One region of the Pseudonocardia sp. DR1-2 genome, then DNA from elsewhere that is predicted to be linked to it. Evidence: predicted binding sites of a transcription regulator. Region 1 holds the regulator's gene; the other holds the start of a gene.

What was found. Region 1 encodes LexA, which represses DNA repair genes until DNA is damaged. Its sites were predicted from a motif close to CGAACACGTGTTCG; they were not measured.
Region 2: the regulator LexA is predicted to act here: its motif matches at 7,073-7,086, upstream of dnaB (replicative DNA helicase).

What each region holds. Positions count from the first base shown of each region.
Region 1 covers NZ_JAMQOF010000008.1:173,179-187,316, reverse strand. Annotated here, with positions in the region: gene ND486_RS23365 (TAXI family TRAP transporter solute-binding subunit) at 1-522, opposite strand, end outside; gene miaB (tRNA (N6-isopentenyl adenosine(37)-C2)-methylthiotransferase MiaB) at 586-2,082, shown strand; gene ND486_RS23355 (hypothetical protein) at 2,079-2,525, shown strand; gene ND486_RS23350 (DUF349 domain-containing protein) at 2,530-3,765, opposite strand; gene ND486_RS23345 (hypothetical protein) at 4,138-4,839, shown strand; gene miaA (tRNA (adenosine(37)-N6)-dimethylallyltransferase MiaA) at 4,836-5,780, shown strand; gene dapF (diaminopimelate epimerase) at 5,777-6,646, shown strand; gene hflX (GTPase HflX) at 6,701-8,191, shown strand; gene ND486_RS23325 (hypothetical protein) at 8,227-9,291, shown strand; gene lexA (transcriptional repressor LexA) at 9,320-10,078, opposite strand; gene ND486_RS23315 (hypothetical protein) at 10,307-10,537, shown strand; gene ND486_RS23310 (hypothetical protein) at 10,701-11,360, shown strand; gene nrdR (transcriptional regulator NrdR) at 11,880-12,371, shown strand; gene ND486_RS23300 (vitamin B12-dependent ribonucleotide reductase) at 12,466-14,138, shown strand, end outside.
Region 2 covers NZ_JAMQOF010000002.1:502,074-516,211, forward strand. Annotated here, with positions in the region: gene ND486_RS07190 (CoA pyrophosphatase) at 367-1,044, shown strand; gene ND486_RS07195 (FAD-binding oxidoreductase) at 1,063-2,433, opposite strand; gene ND486_RS07200 (helix-turn-helix transcriptional regulator) at 2,625-3,746, shown strand; gene ND486_RS07205 (deoxyribonuclease IV) at 3,754-4,521, opposite strand; gene rpsF (30S ribosomal protein S6) at 4,855-5,169, shown strand; gene ND486_RS07215 (single-stranded DNA-binding protein) at 5,181-5,726, shown strand; gene rpsR (30S ribosomal protein S18) at 5,781-6,017, shown strand; gene rplI (50S ribosomal protein L9) at 6,032-6,478, shown strand; gene dnaB (replicative DNA helicase) at 7,117-8,526, shown strand; gene ND486_RS07235 (DUF3040 domain-containing protein) at 8,628-8,966, opposite strand; gene ND486_RS07240 (dTDP-4-dehydrorhamnose 3,5-epimerase family protein) at 9,137-9,655, opposite strand; gene ND486_RS07245 (class I SAM-dependent methyltransferase) at 9,851-11,011, shown strand; gene ND486_RS07250 (BlaI/MecI/CopY family transcriptional regulator) at 11,076-11,438, shown strand; gene ND486_RS07255 (SDR family oxidoreductase) at 11,488-13,107, opposite strand; gene ND486_RS07260 (AI-2E family transporter) at 13,152-14,138, opposite strand, start outside.

The sequences.
Region 1 (14,138 bases):
GGTGCCCAGGCCCGCGACGCCGATCCCGGCCACGTCGAGCAGCCGGATCGCGATCGGCTGGTAGCCGCTGCCACCCGGGCCGATCGACACCCGTCGTCCGCGCAGGTCGGCGATGCTGCGCAGGCCGGAGTCGGCGCGCACGACGATGTGGGTGACGTCGTCGTAGAGCCGGGCCAGTGCGCGCGGCTCGGCCGGGCCGGTGGTGCGGGCGGCGACGTCGGCGGCCACGTCGACCTGGCTGATCGTGACCGCGGCCGCCCCGGTGGTCAGAAGCTCCATGTTCTGAGCGCTGCCCGCGGTCTCCAGCACCTGCGGGGCCGCGGCGAGCCCGAGCCGTTCCCGCCAGATCTCCGACAGCGTGCGCGCGAGGTTGATGTACACCCCCGGCTGCACCCCGCCGGCGATCACCAGCGGGGCGGCGGGCCGGGGCCCGGTACAGGCGGCCAGCCCCGCCCCCAGACCGAACGCCGCCCCCGCGCGCAGCACGGTGCGCCTCGTCAGCGGGGGCCCGGGCCGGTGCACCCGCCCATCATCCCCGACGGCCCCGTCCCGGCGTCGTCGCACCGGGCGCCTACCCTCGGGTGTGTGAGCCGCAGCTACACCGTGCGCACCTACGGGTGCCAGATGAACGTGCACGACTCGGAGCGGATGGCCGGTCTGCTGGAGGACGCCGGGTACGCCCGGGCCGAGGACCCCGACACCGCCGACGTCGTCGTGTTCAACACCTGCGCGGTGCGGGAGAACGCGGACAACAAGCTCTACGGCAACCTCGGGCACCTGCGCCCCCGCAAGGTCGCGAACCCGGACATGCAGATCGCCGTGGGCGGCTGCCTGGCCCAGAAGGACCGCGACACGATCACGCGGCGGGCCCCGTGGGTCGACGTCGTGTTCGGCACGCACAACGTGCACGCCCTGCCGACGCTGCTGGAGCGGGCCCGGCACAACGAACAGGCACAGGTCGAGATCGCCGAGGCGCTCGAGGTGTTCCCCTCGACGCTGCCCGCGCGCCGCGACTCCGCCTACGCCGGCTGGGTGTCGATCTCGGTGGGCTGCAACAACACCTGCACGTTCTGCATCGTGCCGTCGCTGCGCGGCAAGGAGCGCGACCGGCGCCCCGGCGACGTGCTCGCCGAGGTGCAGACCCTCGCCGCGGACGGCGTGCTCGAGGTGACCCTGCTGGGCCAGAACGTGAACGCCTACGGCTCGGACATGGGCGACAAGCAGGCGTTCTCCAAGCTCCTGCGGGCCTGCGGCGAGGTCGAGGGGCTGGAGCGGGTGCGCTTCACCAGCCCGCATCCGCGCGACTTCACCTCCGACGTGATCGCCGCGATGGCGCAGACCCCGAACGTCTGCCCGCAGCTGCACATGCCGTTGCAGTCCGGCTCCGACGACGTCCTGCGCCGGATGCGCCGCAGCTACCGCTCGGAGCGGTTCCTGTCGATCCTGGCCGAGGTGCGGGAGTCGATCCCGCACGCGGCGATCACCACCGACATCATCGTCGGTTTCCCCGGCGAGACCGAGCAGGACTTCCAGGACACCCTCGACGTCGTCGAGCGGGCCCGGTTCGCCGCGGCGTTCACCTTCCAGTACTCGAAGCGCCCCGGGACGCCTGCCGCGGACCTGCCCGACCAGCTGCCCAAGGCCGTCGTGCAGGAGCGCTACGAGCGCCTCGTCGCGCTGCAGGAGCGGATCTCCTGGGAGGAGAACCGCAGGCAGGAGGGCACCGAGGTCGAGCTGCTGGTGTCCACCGGCGAGGGCCGCAAGGACGCGGCGACCGCCCGGCTCACCGGCCGCGCCCGCGACGGGCGTCTCGTGCACTTCGCGCCCGGGGACGCGACCGGCATCCGGCCGGGCGACATCGTCACGGTCCGGATCGACCGCGGTGCCCCGCACCACCTCGTCGCCGACGGCGGTGTGCTCACCCACCGCCGCACCCGCGCCGGTGACGCCGCCGAGGCCGGCGAGCGCCCGTCCGGGGCACCCACCACCCTGGGACTGCCCGCGTTCGGCGCCCCGGCGCCCGAGCCGGCACCCGCCGCGCCGTCCTGCGGCGTCCCCGCCACCACCGGAGGTACCCGATGAGCGACGTGTCCCCGGAGACCCGCGCCGAGATCGACCGGGCCGGGCGCGGTGTCGCCCGCCGGATCGACCCGGGCGCGCGCGCCATGCTGATCGCGGTGGCGATCGTCGCCGCCGTCGCCGCGCTGCTGCTCCCGTGGGTGGCGGGCACCCCGGGCTGGCAGGTGCTGGCCTCCGGCACCTCCGGGCCGCTGCCGACGCTGTTCTCGTTCACGATGACCGGGTTCGCCGTCGTGGTGTCCGCGGCCGCGCTGCTGACCCGGCTGTGGGCGCTCGCGTGGCTCGCGGCCTTCGGCTGCGGGATCTCCTCGGTGAACGGGCTGTGGGCGATCTGGTCGCAGCAGACCGGCGCCGAGGCCGGCCCCGGGTTCGGGATGGTCCTCGGCGTGATCGCGGTCGTGCTGCTGACCTTCGTGTGGGCGGGCGCCGCGCTGCAGCGCGACTGACCCCCTACCGCTCGTCGACCGCCTGTTCGGCGGCGGTCAGCCACTCCCGCCACTGCGCCGCCTGCGCACGGGCCTGCTCGGCGCGCCTGCCGTCGCCGGCCGCCTCGGCCTTCTCCGCCTGCGCCTCGAACTGCTCGACCCGCACCCGGAACTGCTCCACGCGGGCCTGGGCCTCGGGGTCGGTGCGGCGCCACTGCGCGTCCGCGGCGGCGGCGACCTTGTCCTCGATCCCGCGCAGCCGCCCCTCCAGGGTGCGGATCTCCTCGCGCGGGACCTTGCCGATGGCCTCCCAGCGCTCCTGGACCTCGCGCAGCCGGGCCCGTGCGCCGTCCGGGTCGGACAGGTCGATCGTCTCGGCCTCGGCGAGCAGGGCCCGCTTCGCCTCGGCGTTCTCGGCGAACTCGGTGTCGCGGGCGGAGAAGTGCTCCCCGCGGCGGGCGAAGAAGCGGTCCTGCGCGCCGCGGAAGCGGGCCCACAGCGCGTCGTCGGCCTCGCGGTGGGCGCGGCCCGCCGCCTTCCACTCGGTCATCAGGTCGCGGTAGGCGGCCGCGGTCGCGTTCCACTCGTCGGAGTCGGCCAGGGCCTCGGCCCGGTCGACGAGCTCCTCCTTGCGGGCCTTCGCGGTGACCCGCTGGCGGTCGAGGTCGGCGAAGTGCGAGCCGCGCCGCCGGTTGAACGCCTCACGGGCCTTCGAGAAGCGCTTCCACAGCTGCTCGTCGGTCTTCTTGTCGACGCCGCGGACGGTGCGCCACTCGTCGAGGATCGCCTTGAACCGGTCCCCGGCCTGCTTCCACTGGGTCGAGTCCGCGGCCATCTTCTCGGCCTCGACGGCGAGCGCCTCCTTGCGGGCGACGGCGTCGTGCCGGGCGCGCTCGCGCTCCTCCTTCGCCGCGCTGACGCCCTGCTCGGCCCGGCCGACCAGCTCGTCGAGCCGCTCGCGCAGGGCGGGCACGTCCCCGACCACGTGCGCCTCGCCGAGGCCCTCGCGCAGCGCGGTGAGCGCGGTGAGCGACGCCTTCGCGTCCCCGCCGCCGGCGATCCGGGCGGCGAGCACCTCGGTCTCGGTGACCAGCGCGTCGAACCGCTTCGCGTAGTGCTCCAGGCCCTCCGCGGGCGGACCGGCCTGGTAGGAGCCGACGACCCGCTCGCCGTCGGCGGTGACCAGGGTGATGGTCCCGTCGTCGTCGGCGCGGCCCCAGCGCCCCGGGTCACCGGCCGCCGAGGGCACCGGCGACGGCAGCGCTGCGGGCGGCGCGGGCGGTGCGACCGCGGCCGGGGTGGGCGCGGGTCGCGCGGCGGGCGGCGGTCCGGGCCGTGGGCCGGGCCGGGGCGGCCCCGGCTTCGGCGGGGTGGGCCGGGTGGGCTCGGCACCCTGTCCTGCAGCGTCGGTCGCGTGGGTCTCGGACACCGGTAGGTCCTCCTCGTTCGGCCCGCCGCGGGGGCGGGCGCCCCGGTGCGGATGTCCGTCCGGGGCCGTGCGCGCACCGGGCCCCTCGCGCGGTGCGGAGGCCGGAACGGCGATTCAAGCAGGTCCACCGCCCTCGGGGGAACCGCGCGCCCCCGGCCGGGTACGGGCGTCGCGGCGGGGGAGCGCTGATTACCCTCGGATCCCGTGCCCGCCGCGATCGCCGTCCTGCCCCAGCCCCCGCTCCTCGTCCCCGCCCTGAGCGGCGACGCGGCGGTCGAGACCGAGGGGCTGCGCGAGGCCGTCGCCACCGCCGTGACGGGTCTGGCCGCGGCCGCGGACAGCTGGGTCGTCGTCGGCGCCGATCCCGGCGGGCGGCGCACCGTCGCCCCGGGTACCCGCGGCACCTTCGCCGGCTACGGCCGCGACGTCCCCGTCGCGCTGCCCGGTCCGGCCGGTCCCGACGAGGGCCCGGAGCTCCCGCTCCCGCTGCTGGTCGCGGCCTGGGCCGCGGTGCCGGCCGGGGTCGGGTCGGCGCGCGGCGAGCTCGTCGCGCCGGACGCCCCGGTCGCCGACTGCCTGGCGCTGGGCGCGGAGCTCGCCGGCGAGGGGGTCGGGCTGCTCGTCGTCGGTGACGGCGCGGCCAAGCACACCGCGAAGGCCCCCGGCGGGTTCGACGGCCGCGCCGAGGCGTTCGACGCCGTCGTCGCCGCCGCGTTCGACGCCGGTGACCCCGAGACGCTCGCCCGGCTCGACCCGGACGGCGCCGCCGCTCTCTGGGCGTCCGGCCGCGCGCCCTGGCAGGTCCTCGCGGGTGCCGCGCGCGGGCGGGCCTGGACGGCGGCGCACCGGCACACCTCGATGCCCTACGGCGTCGCCTACCACGTGGCGCTGTGGGAACCGGCGTGAACGCCCCTCCGTCGACGGCACCGCCGCTCGTGGTCGTGGTCGGGCCGACCGCGACCGGCAAGTCCGACCTCGGGCTGGAGCTGGCACTGGCGCTGGGCGGGGAGGTCGTCAACGCCGACGCGATGCAGCTCTACCGCGGCCTGGACGTCGGCACCGCGAAGCTCGCCCCGCACGAGCGGCGCGGCATCGTCCACCACCAGCTCGACGTCCTCGACGTCACCGAGACCGCCTCGGTCGCGGCCTACCAGCGCGAGGCCCGGGCGGTCGTCGAGGAGCTGCGCGCCGCCGGACGCACCCCGGTGCTCGTCGGCGGCTCGGGTCTCTACGTGCAGGCCGTGCTGGACGAGCTGGAGTTCCCCGGCACCGACCCGGAGCTGCGCGCCGCGCTGGAGGCCGAGCTGGACCGCGACGGGTCCGGCGCGCTGCACGCCCGCCTCGCCGCGGTCGACCCGGTCGCCGCGGAGCAGGTGCTGCCCTCGAACGGGCGGAGGATCGTCCGCGCGCTCGAGGTGATCGCGCTGACCGGCCGGCCGTTCCGGGCGACGCTGCCCGGCGCGGGCACCCCCCGCTACGACGCCGTGCTGCTCGGCGTGGACCGCGACGTCGCCGAGCTCGACGAGCGCGTCGCGTTGCGGGTGGACCGGATGCTCGACGACGGTCTGGTCGACGAGACCCGCACCCTGCTCCGCCACGGGCTGGCGCAGGGCCGCACGGCGTCCCGCGCGCTGGGCTACCGGCAGGTGATCGAGGCCCTCGACCGCGACCCCGCCCACCCCGACCTCGCCGGTGTCCGGGAGGAGACGGTCCGGGCGACCCGGCGGTTCGTGCGCCGCCAGCGCTCCTGGTTCCGCCGCGACCGCCGCATCCACTGGCTCGACGGTGCCGACCCGGACCTGGTGGCCGCGGCGCGCGCGGTGCTCGCTCGTAGGCTGGTGGCATGACCGGCGGCATCGCGTTCAGCAAGGGGCACGGCACGCAGAACGACTTCGTGGTGCTGCCCGACCCGGACGCCGCGCTCGACCTCACCCCGGCGCGCGTCGCCGCCCTGTGCGACCGCCGCCGCGGCCTCGGCGCGGACGGGGTGCTGCGGGTCGTGCGCTGGGCGAAGCTCGCCGGGGAGCCCGGCGTCGGTGAGCCCGCCGACGGCGTCGAGTGGTTCATGGACTACCGCAACGCCGACGGCTCGCTCGCCGAGATGTGCGGCAACGGCCTGCGCGTGTTCGCCCGCTACCTGCACGAGCGCGGCTGGGCCACCGGCGGGCCGGTCGGCACCCGCAACGGGGTGCTCGACACCGCGGTCGGGCCGGACGGGGTCTCGGTCGGGCTCGGCACGGTCGGCGTCGGCCCGGCGTCGGTCGCCACCAGCGGCGACGCGCGTGTCGACGGCATCGCCCTCGACGTCGGCAACCCGCACCTGGCCTGCGTCACCGCGGCCGACCCGGACACCCTCGACCTGACCCACGCGCCCTCGTTCGACCCGGCGCTGTTCCCGAACGGGGTGAACGTCGAGTTCCTGACCCCGCTGGACGGTCCCGCCGACGGCGGCCGGATCCGGATGCGGGTGCACGAGCGCGGCGTGGGGGAGACCCGTTCCTGCGGCACCGGGACCGTCGCCGCCGCCGTCGCCGCGCTGCGGCACGCCGGGCACTCCGCCGGCGACGTGCAGGTCACCGTCCCGGGCGGGCTGCTGCGGGTGACGGTGGAGGCGGGTACCGACGAACGGACCGGGCCCACGACGCTGCACGGCCCGGCCGTGCTGCTCGCGTCCGGGGAGCTGGACCGGGCGTGGTGGGACGCGCCCGCCTGAGCGTCGCGAATCCGGGCGGACACGGGCCCCGCGACGTGGGAGGATGGGGTCGAGATGACTGATGCCCACACGCACCCCTCCGTGACCCCCTCCGCGTCGAACCCGGTTCCGACGGGTGGCGAGCTCGACCTGGAGGAGCGCACGTCGTTGCGCCGGATCCACGGGCTGTCCACCGAGCTCACCGACATCACCGAGGTCGAGTACCGCAAGCTCCAGCTGGAGCGGGTCGTGCTCGTCGGCGTCTGGACCGAGGGCACGGCCGAGCAGGCCGAGAACTCGATGACCGAGCTGGCCCGCCTCGCCGAGACCGCCGGTTCCGAGGTGATGGACGGCCTGGTCCAGCGCCGCTCCAGCCCGGACCCGGCCACGTTCATCGGCTCCGGCAAGGTCGAGGAACTGCTCGGAACCGTCCGCGCCACCGGCGCCGACACCGTCATCTGCGACGGCGAGCTGTCACCCGGCCAGCTCCGCCAGCTGGAGGAGCGGCTCAAGGTCAAGGTCATCGACCGGACCGCGCTGATCCTCGACATCTTCGCCCAGCACGCCCGTTCCCGGGACGGCAAGGCCCAGGTCGAGCTCGCGCAGCTGTCCTACCTGCTGCCGCGGCTGCGCGGCTGGGGTGAGGCGCTGTCCCGGCAGGTCGGTGGCCGCGCCGCGGGCGGTGTCGGTATCGGTGGCCGTGGCCCCGGTGAGACGAAGATCGAGCTGGACCGGCGCCGGATCCGCGCGCGCATGTCGAAGCTGCGCCGCGAGATCGGTGCGATGCGCCAGGTCCGCGAGACCCAGCGCGGCAGCCGTCGCCGCAACGAGATCCCGTCGGTCGCGATCGTCGGCTACACCAACGCGGGCAAGTCGAGCCTGCTCAACCAGCTCACCGACGCCGGCGTGCTGGTGCAGGACGCGCTGTTCGCGACGCTGGACCCGACCACCCGCAAGGCGCAGACGCCCGACGGGCACGAGTACACCCTCACCGACACCGTCGGGTTCGTGCGGCACCTGCCGCACCAGCTCGTCGAGGCGTTCCGCTCCACGCTGGAGGAGGCAGCCCGGGCCGACCTGCTGGTGCACGTCGTCGACGGGTCCGACCCGCTGCCCGACGACCAGATCGCCGCGGTCCGCCAGGTGCTCGTCGAGGTCGGTGAGGCTGCGGGCGACACGATGCCGCCCGAGCTGCTCGTGATCAACAAGACCGACGCGGCCGGTGACCTCGCGCTGGCCCGGCTGCGGCACGCCCAGCCGGACGCGGTGTTCGTCTCCGCGCACAGCGGTGACGGGATCAGCCGGCTCCGGGAGAGCATCGCCGAGCGACTGCCGCGCCCGGAGTACGAGGTCGACCTCCTGCTGCCCTACACCGAGGGTGCGCTGGTCGCGCGGCTGCACGACGACGGCGAGATCCTCGCCGAGGAACACACCGCCGACGGCACCCGGATCCGGGCGCGGGTGAAGCCCGAGCTGGGCACCGCGGTGCTGCCGTTCGCGGTGGCGGGCTCGGCCCTGCCGACCGGGACCGGCACCGACCTGCCGGCGACGGCGGCGGGCCACTGAGCGTCCCACCGGCCGGGCGGCCGGGTCCCGGGACCGTGGCCCGCCGCCTGACCGCGGTCCTCTGCCTGACCGGCGCGCTCACGGGTGCGGCCGCGCCGCCGCCCGGGGCGATCCCGGCCTGCTCGATCGACGACCCGCGGCTGGCGGAGCTGTCCGGGCTGGTCGCCGAGGGCCCGCCCGGCGCGGCCCCGCAGCGCTACCACGCCGTCGTCGACGGCGGCGGGACCGCGCGGACGTTCACCCTGGACCCGGCCGGCTGTGCGGTCACCGGCACCCGGCAGGCCGACGTCCCGGTCACCGACGTCGAGGACCTCGGCCTCGGACCGGGCGGGGAGCTGTGGCTCGCCGACACCGGCGACAACGGGGCGCGTCGCGGGTCGGTCCGGCTCGTCGTGCTGCCCCCGTCCGGGCCGCCACGGGTGCACGACCTCGTCCACCCCGACGGTCCGCGCGACGTCGAGGCACTGCTGGTCGGCGACGACGGCGTGCCCCTGCTGGTCGACAAGACCACCGGGGCCGCCGGGGTGTACCGGCCCGCCGCGCCGCTGCGCGACGGCGGGGGCCCCGTGGAGCTGCGCCGGGTGGCACAGGTGGTGCTGCCCTGGTCCGGCACCGGCGGCGGGCCGCTCGGGGCCGCCGGGTCGCGTACGGTCACCGGCGGCGGGCTCTCGCCGGCCGGGGCCGGCGGCGGGCGCGCCGCCGTGCTGCGGACCTACACCGACGCCTGGGTGTTCCCGCTGCCCGCCGGCGGACCGGCGACGGCCGACGCGCTGGTCGCGGCCCTGGGCGGGGCACCGCTGCCGGTGCCGTTGCCGGGGGAGGCGCAGGGTGAGGCGATCGCCCCGGACGGCCGGGGCGCGCTGCACTCCGGGAGCGAGGCGCGGGGCCTGACCGCGGCGGCGGTCACGGTCGTCCCGGGCGCGGTGTCCGCGGCGACCGTTCCGCAGGCACCGGTCGTGCCTCAGCCCGCCGCGGTGCCCGAGTACCGCACGTACCCGTCGTGGCTGCCTGCCGCGGGCGGGGCCGCGGCGCTCGGGGCGCTGCTGGCCGCCGGCGCCGTCGCGATGTCCCTGCACGGACGGCGCCGCCGGTCCCGCTGATCGCGGGAGCGGGCGCCGTCCGAGGAGGTCAGAGGCGGCGCAGGACCGCCACGACGCGGCCCAGGATCGACGCGTCGTCACCCGGGATCGGGTCGTAGGCGTCGTTCGCGGGCATCAGCCAGATGTGCCCGTCCTTGCGGCGGAACGTCTTCACGGTCGCCTCGCCGTCGATCATCGCGGCCACGACCTCGCCCTGCTCGGCCACCGGCTGCTGGCGCACGACGACCCAGTCGCCGTCGGTGATCGCGGCGTCGACCATCGAGTCGCCCTTGACGTTGAGCAGGAACAGCGTGCCCTCGCCGACGATCTCGCGCGGCAGCGGGAACACGTCCTGCACGGCCTGCTCGGCCAGGATCGGGCCACCGGCGGCGATGTCGCCGATGAGCGGCACGAACGCCGGGGCCGGCCGCGCGGAACGCAGGTCGGCGGTGTCGGTGTCGGAGTCCGTCCCGTCGGTACCGGCGATCTGCTCCGGGCTGCGGACGTCGACCGCGCGGGTGCGGTTCGGGTCGCGCCGGAGGAAGCCCTTGCGCTCCAGGGTGCGGAGCTGGTGGTGCACCGACGAGGTGGACGTGAGGCCCACCGCGTCACCGATCTCGCGGACGCTGGGCGGGTAGCCGTACCGGTCCACCCAGTCCCGGATGACGGCCAGGACCTTCTTCTGCCGCGGGGTCAGGCCGCGGGTGTCGGCCGCGGGGTCGGGGAACTCCCGGACCTTCGCGGATCCCCGGTCCGCGGCGGTGCCGGTCACGCCGGGACCACCGTGTCCGGTGTCGTCCGCTGCCATCGCATTCGCCTCCTCGGGTACTTACGGCGACGACCCTAGCCGCCACGGGCCCGTTCGCCAAACATGCGTTCGAAGTCGCCCGGGGCGTGTCGTGGATTCCGTCGGGCCGCGGTGGTACAACATCGCACACGCGTTCGATCGAACACTGGTTCGATCGAACGCGGTCCGCGTCGCCGTCCGGCCGCGCGGGGGCGACCGGCAGCGGGAACGGCAGCGGGGGTGGCGATCGTGGGTGCGGCGGTCATCGGGGACGTGACGGTCATCGGGCGGGTCCCGGGGCGCACCGCGACCGACGGGGTGCGGCCCGGCCGGGTGCCGGGCGTCGTGCGCCGTGCGGTGGCCGCGTCGGGTGTCCTGCTCGCCTCGGCGGCCGCGGTCGTCGCGCTCGGGGTGCTCGCCGACGTCGCGGTCGCCTCCCACGGCCCGGCCGGGCCGCCCGCGGTCGGCGCACCACGCTGAGAACGTCCCCGGCACGGGCGACGACCTGCGAAAACGCGGTTGTTGTCGGTGCCGGGTGCTACACCGCTCGTACGCCCGTTCGACCGGGCTCGGGGAAGGGCCGGTCGGGAGCGGGGGAGACGAGACCGCCCGGGGGACGGGCGGTCCGACGGCAGGAGGAACCATGCGAGAGCTCGACGAGCGGATCCGCGACCACGGCGCGGTCGGCTGCCTGACCGGCGCCCCGGCGCCCGGCACCCCCACCTCGCGCGCCCGGCGCGCCGCCCGGGAGCGGGTGCGGGCCGCCGACGGTCTCGCCGGTGCGGCCGGTGCCGGCTCGTCGGCCGCCGCGCGCGCGGCCCACCGGTGGGCCGCCCACGGGGCGCGCGAGCGCGCTCTGACCGAGTCGGTGGCCCGTCATCCCGCCGCCCGTTCCCGGCGCGCTCCGGTGTCCGGCGCCCCCGGGGCCGGTGTCCCGGTGTCCGGTCCCGCCGGCGGTCCGAACCCCGCGGTCCGGACGCCCCGCTGCACCGCCGCGGACCCGGCCCCGAGGGCGACGGCGACCCTGACGCGGCCCGCGCCGGCCGCGGCGCCGCCCCGTCCTCGGTCGGTGGCCGTGCCGGCACCGCGCACCGTCCGTCCGCCGTCCCGGCGCTGCCTGGTCCCGGCGCGCCCGCGTCCGGCCCGCAGCCGCGCCCGCGGGCGCCTGGAGCGGTTCCTCACCGGGGTCGCGGCCCTGCTCTGCGCGACGACCGCGGTGGTGGCGCTCGGGCTGCTGGGCGACGCGGCGGCGGGCTGGAACGCCCCCGCGGCCGCCGTGCCGTCGGTCGGCGCCGTGCGCTGACGTCGGCCGGCGCCGCGCAGCGCGACGCCGCTCCCCGTGGTTCGCACGGCTGTGCACTGCGGGGCGGTCCGAGGTGGTGACGGTGCGGAGCGACGGACGCCGCGTCGGCGTCGCATCGGGTGACGGCGTGCGCGGGGTGGCGCGCGGGTGTCGGGACGTGGTCGCCGGGATGTCGCCGGAGGAGTCGGCGACGTGCCGCCGGGCGCGTCCGCAGGGCGTGTCCCCGCATCGGGTGGCCGCCGGTCGCGGTCCCTCCGGCGCGACGGACGGCGCCGCCCGCGACGTTCCTCGGCGCCACCAGCGCCGATGCCCCGCTCCATGATCGTCGGCGACGGACCGGTCGCGGAACGTGGTGTGCGAGGCTCGGTTCCCGATCGGGCGAAGCTCGGCGTGGCACCGGGCCCGGGATGGCGTACCCCTAGATGTAGGGGTTACATTGGTGTCGTTCCGCCACTGGTTGGGGGGACGGATCGCTGCGGAGAGTTTCTGGAACGTCACGGAAGAGGGGTGTGAGCGTCCATGCGCTGCCCGTTCTGCCGACACCCGGACTCCCGCGTGATCGACTCCCGGACCGCCGACGACGGGACCTGCACCCGCCGGCGCCGGTCCTGCACCTCGTGCGGACGACGGTTCACCACGGTCGAGGAGGCCGTGCTCGCCGTCGTCAAGCGCAGCGGGGTGACCGAGCCCTTCAGCCGGCAGAAGGTCGTCGGCGGGGTTCGGCGGGCGTGCCAGGGCCGGCCGGTCGACGAGGACGACCTGCAACAGCTCGCCCACCGGGTCGAGGAGACGGTGCGGGCGCGCGGGGCGGCGGAGCTCCCCAGCCACGAGGTCGGGCTGGCGATCCTCGGGCCGCTGCGTGAGCTCGACGAGGTCGCGTACCTGCGGTTCGCGAGTGTCTATCGGTCCTTCTCCTCCATCGAGGACTTCGAGAAGGAGATCGCCGACCTGCGTTCGGCGGCTGCCGGGGAAGCAGCCGACGACGAGGCCGGTCACCACCCGGACGGCTGAGCGGCGCGTCGTCGTCGCCGGTCGTACCGGGAAGAGAGCCGTCCGCGCACCCCAGCGTGCGGGCGGAGAAGCGTCGGATGTGCGGAGGCAGTTCATGACCGAGACCGTCGGGGGCCCGACGACAGACACCGGTGAGAGCGCGGCTGCCAAGCCGTCGCGTGGCCGCGGGAAGACCGGCGCCAAGCGCGCGCCCGGCCTGACCGTGCAGCGTGTCTTCACCACCGAAGGGGTCCACCCCTACGAGGAGGTGGAGTGGGAGCGCCGCGACGTCGTCATGACGAACTGGCGCGACGGCACCGTCAACTTCGAGCAGCGCGGCGTCGAGTTCCCGCGCAGCTGGTCGGTCAACGCCACCAACATCGTCACCAGCAAGTACTTCCGCGGCGCGGTGGGCTCGGACACCCGCGAGTCCAGCCTCAAGCAGCTCGTCGAGCGGGTCGTCGGCACCTACAAGCGGGCCGGTCTCGAGCACGGCTACTTCGCCACCGACGGCGACGCCGAGATCTTCGACCACGAGCTGACCTGGATGCTGATCCACCAGGTGTTCAGCTTCAACTCGCCGGTGTGGTTCAACGTCGGGACCGCCAGCCCGCAGCAGGTCAGCGCCTGCTTCATCCTCTCGGTCGACGACACGATGGAGTCGATCCTGAACTGGTACCGCGAGGAGGGCCTGATCTTCAAGGGCGGCTCCGGTGCCGGCCTGAACCTCTCGCGCATCCGCTCGTCGAAGGAGCTGCTGTCCTCCGGCGGCACCGCCTCGGGCCCAGTCTCGTTCATGCGCGGTGCCGACGCCTCCGCGGGCACCATCAAGTCCGGCGGCGCCACGCGGCGCGCGGCGAAGATGGTCGTCCTCGACGTCGACCACCCCGACATCGAGGAGTTCGTCGAGACCAAGGCCAAGGAGGAGGCCAAGGTCCGCGTCCTGCGCGACGCCGGCTTCGACATGGACCTGGGCGGCTCCGACATCACCTCGGTGCAGTACCAGAACGCCAACAACTCCGTCCGCGTCACCGACGAGTTCATGCGCGCCGTCGAGGGGGGCACCGACTTCGGTCTGCGTGCCCGCATGACCGGTGAGGTCATCGAGCGCGTCGACGCCCGCAAGCTGTTCCGCGGCATCGCCGAGGCGGCCTGGAACTGCGCCGACCCCGGCATCCAGTACGACGGCACGATCAACGACTGGCACACCACCCCGGAGTCGGGGCGCATCAGCGCGTCGAACCCGTGCTCGGAGTACATGCACCTGGACAACTCCAGCTGCAACCTGGCGTCGCTGAACCTGCTGAAGTTCCTCGACTCCGACGACCGGTTCGACGCCGAGACCTTCGCCAAGGCCGTCGAGCTGATCATCACCGCGATGGACATCTCGATCTGCTTCGCGGACTTCCCGACCGAGCCGATCGCCGACACCACCCGGAAGTTCCGCCAGCTGGGCATCGGCTACGCCAACCTCGGCGCGCTGCTCATGGCGACCGGCCACGCGTACGACTCCGAGGGCGGCCGCGCGCTCGCCGGGTCCATCACCTCGCTGATGACCGGTGCCGCGTACAAGCGCTCCGCCGAGCTCGCCGGCGTCGTCGGCCCGTACGAGGGTTACGCCCGCAACGCCGAGTCCCACCAGCGCGTCATCCGCAAGCACGCCGCGGAGAACGACCGCATCCGCACCTTCGCCTCCAGCACCCCGGTGCAGAAGCTCGCCACCGAGGTCTGGAAGCAGTGCCAGGACATCGGGCAGGTCAACGGCTGGCGCAACGCGCAGGCGTCGGT
Region 2 (14,138 bases), on a different contig from region 1:
TCGCACCCCCTGCGGCGGGTGCGACGACCCCGTCCGGGGTGCGACGGCAGGCGTCGTGGACATCCCGTGCGGCGCGCACCGGTGCGACGACGCCGTCGCGCCCGCCGCCCGTCGCGCCCGCCGCCCGCGGTGCCCGCCGCCCGCGGTGCCCGCCGCCCGCGGTGCCCGCCGCCCGCGGTGCCCGCCGACAGTCGCGCCCGGGCGCCGACGACCGCAGGGCCGGACGCCGACAGCCTGGTGCCGGTCACCGGTCGCCCTGCGCCACGAGCCCTGCGCCGCACAGGGTGTGGTGGCGCCGCACAGGATGTGACGTGTGCGGCGGCGACGGAGCCTGTGCGGCGCCCGGGCGGGTGCGACGATCAGGGCATGGCCGACGACGTGGTGGTCCCGGAACCGGTGCAGCGCCAGCTGCGGGAGCGTGTCGAGGCGGCGCTGACGACGCTCCCCCCGGCCGAGCGCCGCACCGCGTCGGAGGCGGACCGGGAGGGGAAGCGGGCCGCCGCCGTCACCCTGACGCTGCTGCCGGTCCCCGGTGCCACCGGCGACGGCCGTCTCGCCGACGAGGTCGCGTTCGTCCTGACCCGGCGCGCCCGGTCGCTGCGGGCGCACTCCGGGCAGTGGGCCCTTCCGGGCGGGCGGCTCGACCCGGGTGAGACCGCCGAGCAGGCGGGGCGCCGCGAGGTGTCCGAGGAGATCGGGCTCGAGCTCGGCCCGGACCGCGTGCTCGGTCTGCTCGACGACTACCCGACCCGTTCCGGCTACGTCATCACCCCGGTCGTGCTGTGGGCCGGCGGCGCGGGCGAGCCGACGCCCAACCCGGACGAGGTCGCCGAGCTGCACCGCCCGCCGCTGGCCGAGATCGACCACGAGCCCCGGTTCCTCACGATCCCCGAGTCCGACGCCCCGGTGATCCAGGTGCCGCTGTTCGACCGCTACGTCCACGCCCCCACCGGTGCGGTGCTCCACCAGTTCCGCGAGGTCGTCCTGCACGGGCGCGCGACCCGCGTCGCGCACCTGGAGCAGCCGGTCTTCGCCTGGCGCTGACGAATCCCGGACCGGGTCTCAGACGCGGACGGGACCGCCGAACACGCCCTCCGGGTCGACGCGGCGCTTCAGCGCGGCCAGCCGGAGCCGGGTGTCGTCGTCCCAGTACCCGGCGACGGTGTCCGGCGCCGCCTGACCGGCCAGGTTGACCAGACCGCCGCGGGTCCACGGGGCGACGGCGTCGAGCAGCGCGGCGGCCCGGGCCGGGACCTGCACGGCGGCCTCCGGACCCGCGGGCACGCCGAGGCAGTACAGGGAGACGGCGCCGTGCCGCCCGGCGACCGCGTTCGGCACCGCCGCCGGCCGGGAGAGCACCCCGCCGAGCAGCCGCAGCTCCACCAGGACCAGCGGCGACGAGCTGTCCGGTCCCGCCTCGGCGAGGACCGCGTCGACCGCGTCCGCGGGCAGCGAGTCCAGGACGGCTCCGCGGTCCCAGACCGGCATCGGGTCGGTCGGGTCGGAGTGGACGGCGTCGACGGCCGCCCACGGCAGCTCCCCGACGCCGTCGAGCAGCGGGGCGGCGACCGCCCGCATCGGCGCGAGCAGCGCCTCGCCCTCGTCGGCCGGGCCGAGGTGGGCGAACCGCAGGTGCACGACGAACCGGCCCCGCAGCTCCGCCGGCAGCGCCGGGTCCGGCGGGAGCGCGAGCAGCGCGACCGAGGTCGACGTGTCCTCCCCCAGCCCCGGCGCCCACTCCCGCCAGGCGTGCAGCAGCCGGGGTGCGTCGCCGCCGTCGAAGAAGATCCCGCCGCCGTGGAACCGCGGCTGCTCGACCAGCTCGAACTCCATCCACGTGACGACGCCGAAGCTCTCCCGGCCGCCGCGCACCGCCCAGAACAGGTCGGGGTCCGATCCGGCGTCGACGGTCCGGGCGACGCCGTCGGCGGTCACGACGCCGAACCGGGTCACGTGGTCGGCGGCGAACCCGTGCCGACGGCCGAGCGGCCCGAGGCCCCCGCCGGTGGTGTAGCCGACGACCCCGACGCCCGAGCTCGACCCGCAGAGCGGGGCGAGGCCGTGCGGGGCGGCGGCGTCGAGCACCGCGCGCCAGCGCACGCCGGCGCCCACCCGGGCCCGCCGGGCGACCGGGTCGACGGCGAGCTCGGTCATGCGGCGGGTGGAGACCAGCACGACGTCGTCGAGGTCGCCGGTCAGCCCGTGCCCGGTGGCCTGCACGGCCACCCGCATCCCCTGCGCGGCGGCCCACCGGACGGCGGCCGCGACGTCGTGCTCCCCGGTGGCGCCGACCACGACCGCCGGTGTCGGGACGTGCGCGAGGTTGAACCCGCCGACCTCCTGCTCCCAGCCGGGGTCGGACGGGCCGAGCACCGGCCCGGCGACGGCGGCCGCGAGCTCGGCGAGGGGACGGGCGAGGGAGGACGAGGTCATGACCGGGGCTCCGTTCATCAGGGTCGTTCGGTGCCACCGACCCTCCGCCCCACGGGGCCGCCGGCCCATCCCCCGGGGCTGGGCGACCGACACCCCAGAAATCTGGGACACCCGTTCCGACCAGCACGGATGTCGTCACCTCCCCAATTCTGACGATGGAGGTCGTCGGCGGGGATCCGGACACTCGGGAGGTGCCCGCTGCCGCCCCGGCGCGCGTCCGTGAACGCCTCGCCGCCCTGGCGTCGGCCGGCCTGGACGCGCCCACCTTCGGACTGACCGCACTGGACCTGCTGCGGTCGTCGCTGCCGTTCTCGGCGGCCTGGCTGGCCACCGTCGACCCGGCGACCGAGCTCGTCACCGGCGTGGTCAAGGCCGACCTCACCGACGAGCACGACGACCTCTGGGCCCGCCACGAGTACGAGGTCGTCGACCTCTACAACTCCTTCGACGTGTTCCGCAGGCCCGGCGGGGTGACCACGGCGCTCGCCGAGACCGACGGGGACCTGAGCCGGCTGCGTCGCTTCGACGAGTTCTTCTCCCCCGTCTACGGCTTCGGTGACGAGCTGCGCTTCACCGCGGCCGCCGACGGCGCGCACTGGGGCTTCGTCGCCCTGTTCCGCGACGACGGGCGCGGCTTCAGCCCCGCCGAGCAGGAGTACGCCGCCGACGTCGGACGGCTGTTCGGCCGCGGGATGCGGGCCGGGCTCGTCGCGGGTGCGGTCGCCGACGGCCCCGGCGGCGCGGACGGCCCGGCGGTGCTCGTCGTCGGGCGGGACGGCGCGGTCACCCACGGCGGACCCGGCGTCGCCGAGCGGCTGGCCGACCTCGGCGGGGACACCGACGGGGCGCTCCCGTTCCCGCTGCTCGGGCTGATCCGGGCGGCCCGCCGCTACGCCGCCGGGCACCTGGTGCAGCTGCCGCGGACCCGGCTGCGGACACGCTCCGGGCACTGGGTGGTGGCGCACGCGTCGCCGCTGGCCGGGCCGGACGGGGCCTCGGGGCAGGTCGTCGTGACGATCGAGGAGGCCCGCCCGCCGGAGATCGTCCCGCTGGTCACCGCGGCGTTCGGGCTGACCCCGCGTGAGCGCGACGTCGTCGGCCTGGTGCTGCGCGGCGCGGACACCGCGGAGATCGCCCGCGTCCTGCACCTGTCCGCGTGGACCGTGCAGGACCACCTCAAGTCGGTATTCGCGAAGGTCGGGGTCCGCAGCAGGCGCGAGCTCACCGCCCGGGTCTACTTCGACCAGTACGCCCCGCGGCTGCAGGTCGGGGCGGGGCTCACGCCGTCCGGCTGGTTCGCCGGTACCGCCTGAGGCCGCCTCAGGTGTGCTCGCGCAGGAACGCGATGTCGCGGGCCTGCCCCTCGGCCGGGGTCTCCACCACGACCGGTGCCCCCGCCGCCGCGACGACGGCGGCCAGCTCGTCCGGCGGGATCGTCCCGTCGTCGATGTTGGCGTGCCGGTCGCGGGCGGAGTCGAACGCGTCGCGCGAGTTGTTCAGGTGGATCAGGTCGATCCGCCCGGTGATCCCCCGGACCCGCTCGACGATCCCGGCCAGCTCCTCGCCGCCGGCGAAGGCGTGACAGGTGTCCAGGCAGAACCCGACGCCGAACTCGCCCACCGCGTCCCACAGCCGGCCCAGCGCGTCGAACCGGCGGGCCATGGCGTTGTCCCCGCCCGCGGTGTTCTCGATCAGGACGGGCACGTCGAAGCCGTGCTCCCCGGCCTGGCGCTCGACGAACTTGCGCCAGTTGTCGATCCCGACGGCCGGGTCGTCGTCCTTCGTGACGTGGCCGCCGTGCACGACCAGGCCGAACGCGCCGACCTCGGCGGCCCCGGCCAGGTGCTGCTGCACGATCTTGCGGCTCGGGATGCGGATCCGGTTGTTCGTGGACGCGACGTTCGCGGTGTAGGGCGCGTGCACCACCACCGCGACGTCCGACGCGGCCAGCTCCGCCGCCCGTGGGTGCGGCGGCGGCTTCTTCCAGCCCTGCGGGTCGGACAGGAACAGCTGGATCACCTCGGCGCCGACCTCGGCGGCCGCGGCCAGAGGGTCCTCGGCGTCGCGGACGTGTGCTCCGATCTGCATACGGGCACGGTAGCGAGGACCCCCGACAGCCGTGGGCCGCCGGTCGGGCGGCGGTGACGGCACCGAGCGGCTCGTCGAGGACGGGCCCCGGTGCCGGCGACGAAGGACAGCCGTCCGTCGGCCGGCGTCTCCGCGGGCACGGCCCGGACCCGTCCCGGCGATCCGGGGAACCGCGTACCCGCAGGTCGGGGCCGGAACGGCCGTTGCTAGCCTGTACCGGCATCCCCGCAGCTCCCGCGCATCCGCCGGAAACTGTCGGGGTGCACTGAGAACCTCCTGTCACGGCCGTCCGGGCCGTGACCGTTTCGAGTCCATAGGAGGTGAGTGGTTCTCATGCGTCATTACGAGGTCATGGTCATCCTCGACGGCGGCCTGGACGAGCGCACTGTGCAGCCGTCCCTGGAGCAGTTCCTCACCGTCGTGAAGAACGACGGCGGATCGGTCGAGAAGATCGAGGTCTGGGGCAAGCGCCGCCTGGCCTACGAGATCAAGAAGCAGGGCGAGGCCATCTACGCGGTCCTCGACATCACCGCTGAGCCGGCCACCGTCACCGAGCTGGACCGCCAGCTGGGTCTGAACGAGTCCGTGCTGCGCACCAAGGTCCTGCGCAAGGACGTCACCCGCACGCCGGCGCCCGCCGCCGGCTGATTGGAGCCGTCATGGCCGGCGAGACCGTCATCACCGTCGTGGGCAACCTGACGGCGGATCCCGAGCTGCGGTTCACCCCGTCCGGCGCCGCGGTCGCCAACTTCACCGTGGCGTCCACCCCGCGCACCTTCGACCGCCAGTCCGGCGAGTGGAAGGACGGCGAGGCGCTCTTCCTGCGCTGCAACATCTGGCGCCAGGCGGCGGAGAACGTCGCCGAGTCCCTGACCCGCGGCGCGCGCGTCGTGGTCCAGGGTCGCCTGCGCCAGCGGTCGTTCGAGACCAAGGAAGGCGAGAAGCGCACCGTCGTGGAGATGGAGGTCGACGAGGTCGGCCCGTCCCTGCGCTACGCGACCGCCAAGGTCAACAAGGTCAACCGGGGCGGAGGTTCCGGTGGCTTCGGTGGCGGCGGTGGCTACGACGGCGGCGGTGGCGGTGGCGCCCGACAGGGCGGCGGTTCCGGCGGTGGAGGCAACTCCGGCGGCGGCTATGACGACCCCTGGGGTTCGGCCCCGCCCGCGGGCAGTGGCGCCGCGTCCGACGACGAGCCCCCCTTCTGATCCACGTACCTCTCCGCCCGTGACGGGCGGAGGACGATCTCCAGGAGCACCACCATGGCCAAGGCCATCGTGCGCAAGCCGAAGAAGAAGGTCTGCGCTTTCTGCAAGGACAAGGCCCAGCTGATCGACTACAAGGACACCGGTCTGCTGCGGAAGTTCATCTCCGACCGCGGCAAGATCCGTGCCCGTCGGGTCTCCGGCAACTGCCGGCAGCACCAGCGGGACGTCGCCGTCGCGGTGAAGAACTCCCGTGAGGTCGCCCTGCTGCCGTACACCTCGACCGCTCGCTGAGGAAGGGGAGACACATGAAGCTCATCCTCAACGCCGACGTCCCGAACCTGGGTGCCCCGGGTGACATCGTCGAGGTCAAGGACGGCTACGGCCGCAACTACCTGCTGCCGCGCAAGCTCGCGGTCGTCGCCACCCGTGGCGCCGAGAAGCAGGTCGAGCAGATCCGCCGGGCCCAGAAGTCCCGCGAGATCCGCGACCTGGGCCACGCCCAGCAGGTCGACTCGCAGCTGCGCAACATCAACGTGACCGTCCCGGCCAAGGCCGGCGACACCGGCCGTCTGTTCGGCTCGATCACGCCGGCCCAGGTCGTCGACGCCGTCAAGGCGGCCGGCGGCCCGCTGCTGGACAAGCGCAGCATCGACGTCCCGGGTCACCTCAAGACCCTGGGCAAGCACCAGGTGCAGGTCCGCCTGCACCCGGAGGTCACCACCGAGCTGCCGATCGCGGTCGTCGCGAGCTGAGCGGTCCGGTGGTCGTTCGACCACCGAGCGTGAACAGGGCGGTGTCCGGAGCCATGTGCTCCGGGCACCGCCCTTTCGCGTGTCCGGGCCGGCCGGACGGGCGTCGTGCACACGGTGCGCAGTCCCGGATGGACGATCGACACCGATCGGACGACCCCACACCGGATGTCTTGTCACGCAGCCGACACGCCGTGCGGTGACGATCCACTCGTCGGGCGGGCCTGTGGACGCGCCGGGCGGCGAGCGGTCCGCCGGGCGCTCCGACACGCCCGTACGCGGTGTGCGACGACACGCCAGAGCAAAGTTGTCCACAGCTGTGAGTATGCCTCTGACCTGCGCAGACGGCCCGTTCCGCTCCCCTGTCCCCAGGTTGTCCCCAGCACGGTCCCGGGACGGGCGGCATCCGTGCACAGTTCATCCCCAGTTCGATCACCAGGCCGGTTCGCCACGGGCCCGCGGCCGACCTAGTGTCGGCCGTACCGGTACGCGAGCGCCTTGCTCCCCGGACCGCGCCCGCCGCGGTCCGTCGGGCACCGCGCCGGCCGGCAGATCACCGACGACGGTCGCGGGTGGCAGCACGTACCACTCGCGCGTCGAACGTGCGTTCGGTACTGTGTCCACCGGGGGTGACGCTGCGTATGGCTCTGACGGACGATCGTCCCGGCAACAAGCCCCGTGCGGTCCGTGACGGCGAGAAGGCCTCCGGACCCGGCGAGGGCGCCACGTTCGACCGTCAGCCCCCGCAGGACCTCACGGCCGAGCAGTCGGTGCTCGGCGGCATGCTGCTGAGCAAGGACGCGATCGCCGACGTCGTGGAGGTCCTGCAGCCGGAGGACTTCTACCGGCCCGCCCACCAGACCGTCTACGAGACGATCCTGGACCTCTACAGCCGTGGCGAGCCCGCGGACGCGGTGACGGTCTCGGCGGAGCTGCAGCGGCGCGGTGAGCTCGTCCGCCTCGGCGGCGCGCCCTACCTGCACACCCTCATCGCGACCGTGCCGACCGCGGCGAACGCGGCGTACTACGCCGAGATCGTCGGCGAGAAGGCGGTCCTGCGGCGGCTGGTCGAGGCCGGCACCCGGATCGTGCAGCTCGGCTACCACGGTGCCGACGGCGGCGACGTCGACGACGCGGTGGACCGGGCCCAAGCCGCGGTCTACGAGGTCACCGAGCGCACCACCACCGAGGACTACACGGTGCTGGAGGAGCTCCTGCAGCCCACGATGGACGAGATCGACGCGATCGCCTCCCGGGGCGGCCAGTCCACGGGGGTGCCGACCGGCTTCGCCGACCTCGACCAGGTCACCAACGGTCTGCACCCGGGCCAGATGGTCGTCGTCGCGGCCCGGCCGGGTCTGGGCAAGTCGACCCTGGGTCTGGACTTCGCCCGCTCCTGCTCCATCAAGAACGGCATGACCAGCGCGTTCTTCTCACTGGAGATGAGCAAGTCCGAGATTGTCATGCGTCTGCTGTCCGCGGAGGCCCGGATCCGGCTGGCCGACATGCGCGCCGGCCGGATGTCGGACGAGGACTGGACGCGGATGGCGCGGCGGATGTCGGAGATCTCCGAAGCGCCGCTCTACATCGACGACTCGCCGAACCTGACGCTGATGGAGATCCGGGCCAAGGCGCGCCGGATGAAGCAGCGCTACGACCTGAAGCTGATCATCCTGGACTACCTGCAGCTGATGACCTCGGGCCGCAAGGTCGAGTCCCGTCAGCAGGAGGTCTCGGAGTTCTCCCGGCAGATCAAGCTGCTGGCCAAGGAGCTCGAGGTCCCGGTGGTGGCGATGAGCCAGCTGAACCGTGGTCCCGAGCAGCGCACCGACAAGCGGCCGATGCTGTCCGACCTGCGTGAGTCCGGCTCGATCGAGCAGGACGCGGACATGGTGGTGCTGCTGCACCGCCCCGACGCGTTCGAGCAGGACGACCCGCGCGCCGGTGAGGCCGACCTGATCCTGGCCAAGCACCGTAACGGGCCGACCACGACGATCACCGTCGCCCACCAGCTGCACTACAGCCGGTTCTCCGACCTCGCCCACGGCTGAGGCCGCCGGTCGCGCGCCACGGCCACGCCGTCCGTCTGGGGCGGCACCGGTCGCCGTGCGGCGCCGGTCCGGGGCGGCACCGCGCGGTGCGGGGTGCCGGGTCAGGCGGTTCCGGGGTGCGCCTGCGGTCCGGTGGTGGCCGCGACGGCCAGGGCGAGGCCGGCGATGAGGATCCCCGCGACGACGACCGGCACGCTCACCAGTACGGCGCCGAGCAGCAGCACGACCAGTGCGGCTCCCAGCAGTACCGTCGGGAACGGGCCGGAGCCGTGCACGGTGCGCCGGTCGCGGGCGAACCCGGCGAGCAGCCGTCCGCCGTGGCGGGCCGGTGCGTGCAGTGCGGCGTTCAGTGCGGAGAACCGGCGGACCAGTCGCGGGTCGGTCAGTCGCAGCTGCACCTCGATCTCGTGCAGTCGACGGTTCTCGCGCTCGCTCAGCACCTCGGCAACCCCTCGTGTCCACGTCCCGGCGGACACGGTCGTGCCGCCGTCCGGCGCGGGGCGTCGTCGATCCGGCCTGGTACCGACGTTACGTGACCGATTCGTGATCTGGCCGACCGGGCCGACCGGCTCACATGCGCCCGTCCTCACACCGGGGACGGCGCCCGGGGTCACCAGAGGGAGACGCGGTCCCGGCGGGGGCCCGCGGGGGCCCCGAGGCGGGCGGTCAGCGCGGCCCAGGAGCGTGCCGTGCCCGGTGTCCGGGCCGGCCGGGGGCGGAGCCAGCGGACCGCGAGGTCCGGGTCGTCGGGGTGGACGTCGAAGCGTTCCCGGCGCGGGAGCCGGGTGGCGCTGCGCAGCTCGACGACGGTCCCGCTCGCGACGGACTGGACGCCGTAGAGGCAGCCCGGCGGGACGAGCAGTCGCTGCGGGCCCTCGAGCAGCGCGACGGCGAGCCGGCCGAAGGTGTCGGCGTCCGGCCGGGCGTCGATGACGACGGCGTAACCGCTGCCGCGGGGGACGCCGAGCAGCACCGCGTCGCCGGGATGGCCGAACAGGCCGAGCACGGCGTCGCGGGCCGGGCGGCGCCGTCGTCGCACGGTGAAGGCGGTGAGGTCCGGGCCGGACGTGTCGGCGACGGTCGGGTCGAGCAGCAGCGCGCCGGGCACCACGGTCCGTACGACGTCCACTCGACCTCCTCGGGTCCGGTCACCGCGTGCGACGGGCGCGCGGTGGGCTGCGGTTGGGGTACCGGAGACGACAACGAGCGGCCCCGGTCCTGGTGACGCTGCGCAAGTCCACGTTGCTCCGATCGGGCGCACAGCGGGCTTTCAGCCCCCGTATCTACTATCGGACCTAGTACTGATGCGACGAAGGGGTGGCGCATGACCGACGACCCGACGCCGGGTACCCGGTGCCGTGCCTGTGGCGGTGCCACGGGCACGGTCGTGCTCGATCTGGGCGAGCAGCCGCCGTGGGACCGGATGCCCGCCCGGGACGCCCCGCTGCCCGACCCGGCGGCCCCGCTGCGCATGTGGCTGTGCGCCGGCTGCGGTCTCGCCCAGCTGCAGACCGATGCCGCGGTGGCCGAGGAGCTGCACGGCGTCGAACCGCGGGCGATGGCCGACCAGAGCGACCGCTCGGTCGGCCGGCTCGCCCGCGCCGGGCTGGTCCGCCCGGGCGGCCGGGTCGCGGAGTTCGGCAGCCCGCACGGCGGCTCGTGGCTCCCGCGGCTGACCGGGCGCGGCATGACCGCGCTCGACACGGACGCGGTGTCCGCGACCGGGCGGGCCGACCTCGTCGTCGACTTCTACGGGCTGCTGCACGAGCCCGACCAGGCCGATGCGCTCGCCCGGCGGGTCGCGCTGCTCGCACCCGGCGGCACGCTCGCGCTCCAGCTGCTGTCGCTGGGCACCGTGCTGCGTGACGGCCAGTGGTTCGACCTGCGCCACGGCCACTACGGCTACTGGTCGCTGCCGGCCCTGGACACCGCACTGCGCCGGCACGGCCTGGGCGTGCACCGGGCGTGGTGGTACCCGCTGTCCGGCGGGACCGTGCTGGTCACCGCCCGGGCCGGCGCCGAGCCCGACGCCGAGACCCGCCGCCTCGTCGACGAGGAACGCGCCCTCGCCGTCACCGAGCCGTCCGGGTTCGCCCGGCTGCAGACGGCCGCCGACGACACCCACCTGCTGCGCGACTGGCTGGTCGCCGAGCGGGCGGCGGGACGCACCGTCGCCGCCTACGGCGCGGCGTCCCGCGCGGTGCCCCTGGTGTGCCGCGCCGGGCTGGACGCGTCGCTGCTGGCCGCCGTCGGGGACGCCTCGCCGGCCAAGCAGGGCCGCCGCATGCCGGGCAGCGACGTGCCCGTCGTGTCCCCCGCCGAGCTCGCCGGTCTGCGCCCGGACCGTGTCCTGCTGTTCCTGCCCGAGCTCCTCGACGAGGTCCGCGCCGCGCTGCCCCGGGTGGAGGCCGCGGGTGGGCGCTGGGTGGTGCTCGGCCCGGGACCGCGTGCGGTGGAGCCCGTGCACGCACTGTCCGGCTTCTGATCCGACGGCCCACCGACCGGGGGAGCATGGGGGGTTGCGGTTACCCTCGGGTCCGGGAGGCAACATGCGTGGTCGACTCGGTGAGCTCGAGGCCGCCGTGATGGACGTGCTGTGGGGCGACGCGGGTCCGTGCCGGGTGCGCGACGTCCGCGCCCGCCTGGCCCCGGCCCGTCCGCTGGCGTACACGACCGTCATGACGGTGCTCGACAACCTGCACCGCAAGGGCTGGGTGCAGCGCGAGCTGGACGGCCGCGCCTACCTCTACACGCCGGCCGCGAGCCGCGAGGAGGAGACCGCGCGCGCCCTGCGCGACCTGCTCGACGGCCCCGGCGACACCGAGGCCGTGCTCCTGCACTTCGCGCGCTCGGTGTCCGAGCGCGAGTCCGCCGTGCTGATCGCCGCCCTCTCGGGCCCCGACCGCGGCTGACGCCGCCGCCCGGGCCACCGTGGTCGGGGGAGCGCCGACCCGGAGGCGGTCAGGCCGCCCGGTCGCGGTGCGACCGGGACCGCAGCCATGCCGGACGGCGGCTCGCCGGGGCGGGGACGTCACCGTCGCGCTCGGCGGTGCGGGTGATGTTGCGGACCATCCCGCCGAAGACGATCCCGTGGAACGGCGCGACCGACCACCAGTACAGGTAGCCGGGGAGGCCGTGCGGGATGAACACCGCCCGCTGGTGGTAGGTCGACCCGCCCGGACGCGGGCGCACCGACATCTCCAGCCAGGCCCGGCCGGGCACCTTCATCTCCGCGCGCAGCCGCAGCAGCCCCTCCTCCGGGTCGCGGTCGCTGCCGGCCGGGCGGGCCCCGCCGGGCTCGACCATCCGCTCCACCCGCCACCAGTCCAGCGCGTCGCCGGTGCGCAGGTCGTGCGGGTCGCGACGGCCGCGGGACAGCCCGACGCCGCCGACCGCGCGGTCCATCCAGCCGCGCACCGACCAGGCCAGCGGGAACGAGTACCAGCCACGCTCCCCGCCGATGCCCTCGACGACCGTCCACAGCCGTTCCGGGGTGGCGGCGCAGGCCTGCTCGCGCTCGTCGAGGTAGACGTCGCCGCCGGCCCACTCCGGATCACTGGGCAGCGGGTCGGACGGCACGTTCGCCACGGTCGCGCCCGACCAGCGGGTCTCGACCTCGCCGTCGGTGATGCGGGACAGGGCCAGCTCGACGGCGCGGTCGTAGCCGATCAGCCCGCCCGGCGGGTCGGGGATGCGGTTCTTGATGTCGTCCTCGGAGCAGACGACCTCGTGCACCAGGGACTCGATCAGCGGCTTCGCGATCGACTTCGGGACGGGCGTGACGACGTTGATCCAGTGCGCGGACAGCGACGGCGACAGCACCGGCACCGGCAGCACCCGGCGCCGGGACAGGCCGGCGACGCGGGCGTAGCGCTGCATCATCTCGTAGTAGGTGAGGACCTCGGGGCCGCCGATGTCGAAGGTCCGGTTCAGCTCGGCGGCCGGCGCGTCGATCTCCGCGACCCGGATCAGGTAGCGCAGCACGTCGCGCACCGCGATCGGCTGGATCCGGTTGTGCACCCAGCGCGGGGTGACCATCAGCGGGAGCCGCTGGGTCAGGTAGCGCAGCATCTCGAAGCTGGCCGAGCCGGAACCGAGAATCACCGCGGCCTGCAGCACGACCGTCGGCACCCCGGAGCGCAGCAGGGTCTCCCCCACCTCCACCCGCGACGCCAGGTGGGCCGAGAGCTTCCCCGCTCCGGTGTCCGGGTGCAGACCACCCAGGTAGACGATCCGCTTCACCCCGGCCGCGCGCGCCGCCTCCCCGAGGATCAGCGCGGCCCGCCGGTCGGTGGCGGCGAAGTCGGAGTCCGACAGCGAGTGCACGAGGAAGTAGACGACGTCGACGTCCTCGCAGGCCGCGCGGACGCTGTCCGGGTCCAGCAGGTCGCCCTGCACGATCTCGGCGTCGGCGGCCCACGGCACGTCGGCGAGCTTGTCCGGGTTGCGGACCAGGCAGCGCACGTGGACCGGGCCCGTGGACGGGTCCGGGACGAGGTCGGGCTCGGGACCGTGGCCCAGCAGCCGGGGCGCGAGCCGCCCACCGATGTAGCCGGTCGCACCCGTCACGAGATAACGCACGGCGCGATCGTCCCACCGCAGGCACTGCGCGGCAGGGCGTGCGCTCAGCCCGGCAGGGCGGGCGGCGGATTCGCCTCGCGCGGGCGCAGCGGGTCCACCGCCCGCGGCGCGACCTCGCGCGACGCGACCAGCGACCGCACCGCGGCGGTCAGTACGGCCAGCAGCGGGACGGCGAGCAGCGCGCCGGCGATCCCGGCGAGGACCACTCCGACCGCGACGCCGAGCGCGACCGCCAGCGGGTGCAGCCGGACGGCCCGGCCCATCAGCACCGGCTGGAGCACGTGGCTCTCCAGCTGCTGCACCGCCAGCACGACACCGAGCACGATCAGCGCGGTCACCGGTCCCTCGGTGGCCAGCGCGACCAGCACCGCGACGGCGCCGGTCAGCACCGCCCCGATGATCGGCACGAACGCACCGAGGAACACCAGCGCGGCCAGCGGCAGCACGAACGGCACCCCTGTCGCCCACAGGCCCAGGCCGATCCCGAGGGCGTCGACGATCGCGACCAGCACCGTCGCCCGTACGTAGCCGACGAGCGAGGCGAACGCCCGGCGGGCGGCGACGTCGACCCGCGAGCGCCGGGCCCGCGGGGCGAGCAGCCGGACGAACCCCCAGATGCGGCGGCCGTCGTGGAGCATGAAGATCAACGCGAACAGGCAGAGCGCGAACCCGGCGAGGATCTCCCCGACGGTCGCGGCGGTCGTCACCGCGCCGGAGGTCAGCGTCTGCTGGTTGTCGCGCACCGCCTGCAGCACCTGGTCGCCGAGCACGCCGACGTCGATCCGGAACGGCGTCGCGTCGGCGAGCCCCTGCAGCGAGCCGACGTTGTCGGTGACCTCCGCGACCACCTGGGACGTGCCGTCGACCAGGGTGCTGACGACGGCGGTCAGCAGCCCCCCGAGCGCGGCCAGACCGCCGACCATCACCAGCGCCGTCGCGATGCCGCGGGGCACCCGCCGCTCGTGCAGCCACCGGACCAGCGGGGCGAGCAGCGCGGACAGCAGCACCGCGATCGCCACCGGGACGACCAC